DNA from 3 places in the Streptomyces sp. NPDC091271 genome. Region 3 is predicted to be linked to each of the others. Evidence: riboswitches for the same ligand, from Rfam matches in the RefSeq annotation. Region 3 holds a riboswitch; each other region holds the start of a gene.
What was found. Region 3 has a riboswitch for cyclic di-AMP ahead of ACIQM3_RS11220 (C40 family peptidase). Riboswitches for the same ligand answer to the same signal wherever they lie in the genome.
Positions count from the first base shown of each region.

Region 1: linked by a shared signal. The riboswitch ahead of ACIQM3_RS33505 (transglycosylase family protein) and the one ahead of ACIQM3_RS11220 (C40 family peptidase) in region 3 are both predicted to bind cyclic di-AMP.
Region 2: linked by a shared signal. The riboswitch ahead of ACIQM3_RS26995 (M23 family metallopeptidase) and the one ahead of ACIQM3_RS11220 (C40 family peptidase) in region 3 are both predicted to bind cyclic di-AMP.

Region 1 is NZ_JBIVVD010000009.1:270,146-272,401, forward strand. It holds gene ACIQM3_RS33500 (transglycosylase family protein) at 1-614, shown strand, start outside; cyclic di-AMP (ydaO/yuaA leader) riboswitch at 905-1,076, shown strand; gene ACIQM3_RS33505 (transglycosylase family protein) at 1,077-1,769, shown strand; gene eno (phosphopyruvate hydratase) at 2,101-2,256, shown strand, end outside.
Region 2 is NZ_JBIVVD010000006.1:623,629-625,884, reverse strand. It holds gene ACIQM3_RS26995 (M23 family metallopeptidase) at 186-1,226, opposite strand; cyclic di-AMP (ydaO/yuaA leader) riboswitch at 1,238-1,390, opposite strand; gene ACIQM3_RS26990 (PP2C family protein-serine/threonine phosphatase) at 1,624-2,256, opposite strand, start outside.
Region 3 is NZ_JBIVVD010000002.1:912,874-915,129, forward strand. It holds gene ACIQM3_RS11210 (ATP-dependent Clp protease proteolytic subunit) at 1-88, shown strand, start outside; gene ACIQM3_RS11215 (hypothetical protein) at 96-404, shown strand; cyclic di-AMP (ydaO/yuaA leader) riboswitch at 744-940, shown strand; gene ACIQM3_RS11220 (C40 family peptidase) at 944-1,414, shown strand; gene ACIQM3_RS11225 (LysE family translocator) at 1,433-2,074, opposite strand; gene ACIQM3_RS11230 (LysR family transcriptional regulator) at 2,147-2,256, shown strand, end outside.

The DNA.
Region 1 (2,256 bases), on a different contig from region 3:
GTCTGCCCGGCGTCGACCCGGGCAGCGAGGAGTCCGCTGAGCCCTCCGCCGAGCCCTCGGATTCGGCGACGCCGTCCGGGACGCCTTCCTCCGACGCGACCGACCCGGCGGACAGTTCGGACGAGGCCGCCGGCTCGGACGACTCCGACGCGACGGGCGAGGCGGGCCAGGACGCGTCCGACGGTAAGACGGACGAGGGCGACGACGCCGGCTCGACGCCGTCCGCCACTCCGTCCCCCGAGGCCTCCGGGACGTCCGGCGCCCCGAAGGGCGACACGGCGACGGACGACACGGCGAACGGCGGCAAGCACCGCGGGACGCCGGCCCCCGAGGCGAGCGCCCGGCCGGGCCAGGACGACGGGCGCGAGTCCGGCCGCCACGCCTCGCGCGGTGAATCCGACGCGCGTCAGGGCGCGGAGGGGGCGTACACCGTCCGCGAGGGCGACAACCTCTGGGCGATCGCCGACGTGCAGGAGCTTCCCGGCGGCTGGACCGCGCTCTACGCGGCCAACAAGGACGAGCTGGGCTCCGACCCGGACCTGATCCTCCCCGGCCAGACCCTCGACCTCGGGACGGACGCGCGGGGCAGCCGGGCAGAGGCCGCCGCCAACTGATCAAAAGCGTGAAAACACCCCGAAAGCGGGGGTAGTTCAGAGGCCTATGTCCACTTATGCGTAAGTGAGACATGGGTCTCTTTGCTTCAACTGGCGCGCCCGGTCCGCCCGGTCCGTCCATATTGGCTCCGACCTGCGAAAACGTCCCTTCGCGTCGGGCCGTTACGGGCTGATCACCCGTTATGTCCATCTTTGAATGTGGGGGTTGCGTGTGTTTACGGTCGGAGCCGCTCGCACCGCGGGCACCTTCGACCGTCACGCCGAATCCTGCCGTCGGCCGAAGGGAACCGACGCGTAAAGCGCCGTAGGCAGGAGCGGGGGACCCAGGTAAGTGCCGGACCCGGCCGTCGGAAGACGGGCGGAGACACGGCTAGGGGTGAAGTCGTCCGAGAGTGAGGGCGACCGGGCAACTCACAGGCCCGAACCCGACAGCTCACCTCGTAGGCGTCGGTGAGGAGAACCATGCTGCTTTCCAGCAAGGGCAAGCACCGTCGCCCGTCCAAGGCCGTCCGTGTCGCGACCCTCGCCGGTGTCGCCGGTGCCGCCGTCGCCGTACCGCTGATGGGCGCGACCGGCGCCTCCGCCGCCTCCGTCGACACCTGGGACGCCGTCGCCCAGTGCGAGTCGGGTGGCAACTGGTCCATCAACACCGGCAACGGCTACTACGGCGGCCTGCAGTTCTCGCAGTCCAGCTGGGCGGCCGCCGGCGGCACCCAGTACGCCTCCCGCGCCGACCTGGCCTCCAAGGACCAGCAGATAGCCGCCGCCGAGAAGCTTCTCGACCTTCAGGGCCCGGGCGCCTGGGCCTGCGCCGGTGCCGGCGGTCTGACGAACGACGGTGTGGACCCGGGTGTCGACACCGGCTCCGGGAAGAACGGCGACACGGCCCCGCAGGCCGCGCCGGAGCGCAAGGCCGAGCAGCCCACCACGCGCAGCGAGAAGCGCACGGCGCCGGAGAAGACCGTCACCACCCCGACCGGCGAGAAGGTCGAGAAGGGTGACGGCGAGTACAAGGTGAAGTCCGGCGACACCCTTAGCAAGATCGCCGACGCGAAGAAGGTCAAGGGCGGCTGGCAGAAGCTGTTCAAGCTGAACGACGACATCGTCGACAAGGCCGACCTGATCTTCCCGGGTCAGCAGCTCCACCTGAAGTAGCCGAACCCGAAGCAGTCGGTGACAACCCCGGGGTCTTCCTCCTGCCCCGGAGCCCGGCCCGGCGCGCAGGCCCCCCGCGCGCCGGGCCGGGGCCGTGTCCGCACCCCTGGCGGGGTGCGGACACGGGCTCGCCGCAGGGGTGAGCGTTCAACTGTTGTGGTTACTCGTCAGTAGAATTCTGGAGCTTTGCCCGGAATGCAGGCCCTTGGGTCCTTTTTCGTCCCAGGGGACGGGCGGACGGCCGACGGAGCGCGCCGGGCCGGTTAGGCTCGTGGCGCAAGGCCACAGTGACCCTGCACAACCAGTGTCAGATCCCAGAAGGAGATGCCTCGTGCCGTCCATCGACGTCGTCGTAGCCAGGGAAATCCTCGACTCCCGGGGCAACCCCACGGTCGAGGTCGAGGTTGGCCTCGACGACGGCAGCACGGGACGTGCTGCTGTTCCGTCCGGCGCCTCCACCGGTGCGTTCGAGGCCATTGAGCTTCGC
Region 2 (2,256 bases), on a different contig from region 3:
ACGGCCCCGGACGGACCGCCGGCCCTGACGTCGGGGGGTTGTGCGTCAGGGCCGCCGGGGTTCCGGTGCGCCGAGTGCGGCGTCAGCGTCCGAACGGGATCAGTGAGCTCGTCCGACCAGGATCAGTCGGTGCCCGGACGGGACCGGCCGGTGTCCGAGCGGGACCGGCCGGTGTCCGAGCGGGGTCAGACCGAGAGACCCTTGCTGCCCAGCCAGCCCATCGGGTCGATACCGGTGCCGTCCGGGGTGTGGACCTCCAGGTGGAGGTGCGGTCCGGTCACGTTGCCGGTGGCGCCGACGCGGCCGATGGTCTCGCCGGTGGTGACCTTCTGTCCGGCGGTGACGTCCATCGAGGACTGGTGGCAGTACCAGATCTCCGTGCCGTCATCGAGCGTCAGGACCGTGCGGTAGCCGTACGAGCCGGACCAGCCGGCCGACTTCACGGTGCCGCTGTGCACGGCCTTGACCGGCGTGCCGGTCGGAGCCGCGAAGTCCAGCCCGGTGTGGTGGCCTGACGACCACATCGAACCGGACTGCCCGTAGGTCGAGGTGATGGTGTACGAGGAGGTCGGAATGGCGTAGCTCGCGGCGAGCTTGGCGAGGCGCTCGGCCTCGGCCTTCTTCTTCGCCGCCTCTTCGGCCGCCTTCTTCTTCGCGGCGGCCTTCGCCTCCGCCTCGCTCTGCTGCTTCGCCGCCTCGGCCGCGGCCGCCTCGGCCGCCGCCTGCTCCTCCGCGGCCTTGGCCTCCGCCTCGGCTCCGGCCTGCTGCTGCTCGGCCTGCTGGAGGATGCGAGCGCGGAGCGCCTCGCCCGCGTCGGTGGTGCCCTGCTCGGCCTCGGCGGCGGTGATGCCCGCGCTGGTCAGCGGGGCCGACGCGGCGACCGTCTCGTGATCCGGGTCGGAGTCGCCGGACATGAACGCGCCCACGCCGGGAAGGGACTTGGCGTCGGGGAGATTGTCCGCGATGGAATCGGGAAGAGAAATGGAGACCGGCGGCTTGCTCTGCGCGGTGGCCATGCCACCCGCACCGACGGCCGCGATGACGCCGACGCCGAGGACGGTGGAGCTACGGGCGAGACCGCGCTGCTTGGCTACGCGGTGCCGACCGCGTACGGGACGGATGGACTCCTCGGTGGGGTTCCATTCATCCCAAGTCCTGTCCTCATCACCGAAGCTGCCGGTCCTGAAGGACGACGGGGCCTCGGGGGCAGGCTGATTGGACGCCACGTGGGCGCACTCCTTTCCTTCCTTCTCGCCTACCGGGTTAGCTGACGGGTTCGGAGCAGGAAGGTCTCCTACGGACCCCTTCGTCCCTCGCGAGACACAGGTGTCCGATTCACCCCATGTAGGTGGTTCCCCGGTTCCCTTGCGGAATTCGGCGCTGCGCACGGTGCCGTCTCTTGCGACGGCGGGTACAACCGCGCTGCGTTATCGAACGTTAATAGAGACGGGTGTCCTTTTCCAAGCTGTTCCCGTAGATCAGTCATGACCCTGGCCTGGACTTTCAGGGGTCAAACGGGTGCAAAAGGGCGACTTGAGCACCCCTCATCCAGCCAGCAGTTTCTGACGTTACGTCAAATGTTATGCGGAGCGACGTCCTTCGACTACCGACGGTCGCGACCGGTCATCCACGGTCCCGCCCCACAATCTTCACCGTCGTCCGCCGCTCCTGCTGGCCCCGCGCCGGACGGCCGACCGCGAGGAGCGCCAAGTCGTCCGTCGACCGGCCGCCGGTGTGCAGCCGTACGTCATCGGTGAGCGCGGACAGCAGTTCCTCCGGCCCCGGGAAGAGGCGGCCGCGCAGCCGGGCCGCCGGGTCGTAGAAGACGCCCTTCGCGTCCCGCGCCTCGGAGAGTCCGTCGGTGAACGCCAGGAACATCGACCCGGCCGGCAGTGTCCACTCGTCCGACCGGTCCGGCCACGCGTCCAGCCCCATCCCGAGCGGCAGGGCGGGCGCCGTCGGCGCCAGCACGTCCAGCGTCCCGTCCGCGTGCAGGACGAGCGGCTCGGGGTGCCCGCGGTTGACGACGCGCAGGACGTCCGAGCCGGACGGGATCTCCGCGACGACGGCGGTGACGAACCCCTCCATGGAGTCGAGACCGCCCCGCCGCGAGCCCTCACGGGCCAGCGCCCGCTCCAGCCGCTGGACGACCCCCTCCAACGACATCTCCTGCTCGGCGGCCTCCCGGAACGCACCGATCACGACGGCCACCGCGGCCACGGCGTCCAGCCCCTTGCCCCGTACGTCCCCGAGGAC
Region 3 (2,256 bases):
CGACGCCCCGGCCGCCCTGGCGTTCGGACTGGTGGACCACGTCGTGGAGAACCGCACGCCGTCCCAGCCGCCGCATCCCGCGAGGTGAACGCCCGATGCTCTCACCCCAGTTCCCGCCGCTCCCCGCCCTGACCCGCGCGGAGGCCGAGTTCATCGACTGCTACCTGGAGGTGCTCGACCAGCTCGGCCGCATCAACCCCGCACGCGGCAGCGACACGTACGGGGCGCTCCGGGCGGCTCAGGCTCTCGCCTCCCGGGCCACCGCCCTCCGTGACGCACTCGTGCTGATGCACGAACGGGGTGAGTCCCAGATCCACGCGGACACTCTGGCCAGGGCACTGCGGCTGCTGGACGGCGAGCGCCGCGCCGGTCGGGTCGCCGTGCCTCCCGCGTCGTCGAGTTGAGCGCTCCGGGCCCGACTCGGCCGCCGCACCCGCTTTTCGGCGCCTGTTTTCGACACGCCCGGCGGCCTGACGAGTTTTCCTCGCTCGATCGGCGTAGAAGGTCCCCCGCCCGAGGGACAGCCCAACTTGCGTGACAGGCGCGGACACTGAACGGAATCTGTCGTTCCGTCGCTGGTGCGCGGCTGGTCCGGTGCGACCGCCCCGACTCCGGACCGGCTGTGTCCACCCGATCGGATCAGTCGTGACGACTCTCACATATCGGCACTTCAACGAGGAAATCCGGCGGCGTGTGCGTAAAGATCCCTGGGACGACAAGCCCCCGCCACCGCGGCGGGGCGGTCCGGGCGGACGCCGAGTCCTGCCGCCGCCCGGATGCCTGGTCGACAGGAGTGGATCGGCAGGAGTGGAGGACCCGAGCACAACGGGCCGACCGGAGTTCCGGACGGCCCTCGGGGTGAAGCCGCTTCGCGCGGCCGGGCAACTTCGCCAGCCCGAACCCGACAGGTCATCCTTCACAGGCGGCTGACGAAGGGTTGCGCATGACTGCGCAGGTTCATGTCCCGTCACTGTTCGCCCGGGTCGGTACGGCCTCGGTCCTGACATTCGCCGTAGGCACCACCATGATGACTCCCGGTCTCGTGAACGACGCCGAGGCCGCCGCCCACTCGACGACGGCACTCAAGATCGCGGCCTCGAAGAAGGGCGCGCCCTACAGATGGGGCGCCACGGGCCCCCACAGGTTCGACTGCTCCGGGCTCACGCTCTACTCGTTCAAGAAGGCCGGCAAGAAACTGCCCCGCACGGCTCAGCAGCAGTACAACAAGACCCGCCATATCTCCAGGTCGCAGCGGAAACGCGGCGACCTGGTCTTTTTCCACGCGGGCCGCAGTGTGTACCACGTCGGCATCTACGCCGGCAGCGGGAAGATCTGGCATTCGCCGAAGACCGGCGCCGTGGTCCGGCTGGAGAAGATCTGGTCCGGAAACGTTTTGTACGGGAGGGTCCGCTGAGGTCCCTCCCTTTTCCGTTCAGTGCAGCAGGGGGCCCGTCACCAGCACGAGTCCCAACGCGGTGAGCGCCGTGCCGCTGCCACCCTCGATCACCCGGGCGGCACGCGGCCGGCGCAGCCACCGGCCCATGCGGTCCACCAGCAGGGCGACGGCCGGGAACCAGACGAGCGCGAGCAGGACGACCACCGAGGCCAGCAGCAGTGTCCTGGGCAGCGGTGGCTCCCCCTCGGGGACGAACTGGGGCAGCAGGCTGAGGAAGAGCACGGGCGCCTTCGGGTTGAGGGCGTTGGTCAGGAAACCCTGGCGCAGTGACCTTCCGGCTCCCGGCAGCGTCCTGCCCTCGCTCACCTCCTCGGCAGCGGTTCCGGTGGTGGCCTGCCGGCGCATCGCGTACAGGCCGCTGAGACCGAGGTAGAGCACGTACGCGCCGCCGAGCAGCTGAACGGTGCGGAACAGGGCGGGCATCGCCACGAGCACGGCGGCGAGCCCGGCCGCGGCCAGCGCGGTGTGCACCACAAGCCCTCCGGCGACTCCCGCGGCGGTGGCGAGCCCGGACCGCCGGGATGTGAGCGCGTTGCGTACGACCACGGTGAAGTCGGCGCCGGGAAGGGCCACCATTCCCGCGGCCACGGCGACGAAGGCGAGCAGTTGTGCGTCCATGGGTCCACCCTGACCGATCCCAGCCCTTAGCGTGTACTTGCAATCTTCTGGGTCTGCCAAAAGGAACGCTTAATGTACGACCCGACACGGCTGGCCGCGCTGGTGGCGGTTTCCGAGGCCGGATCGATCACGCGTGCAGCGGCGCGGCTGGGTTACACCGCGCCCGCCCTTTCGCAGCAGCT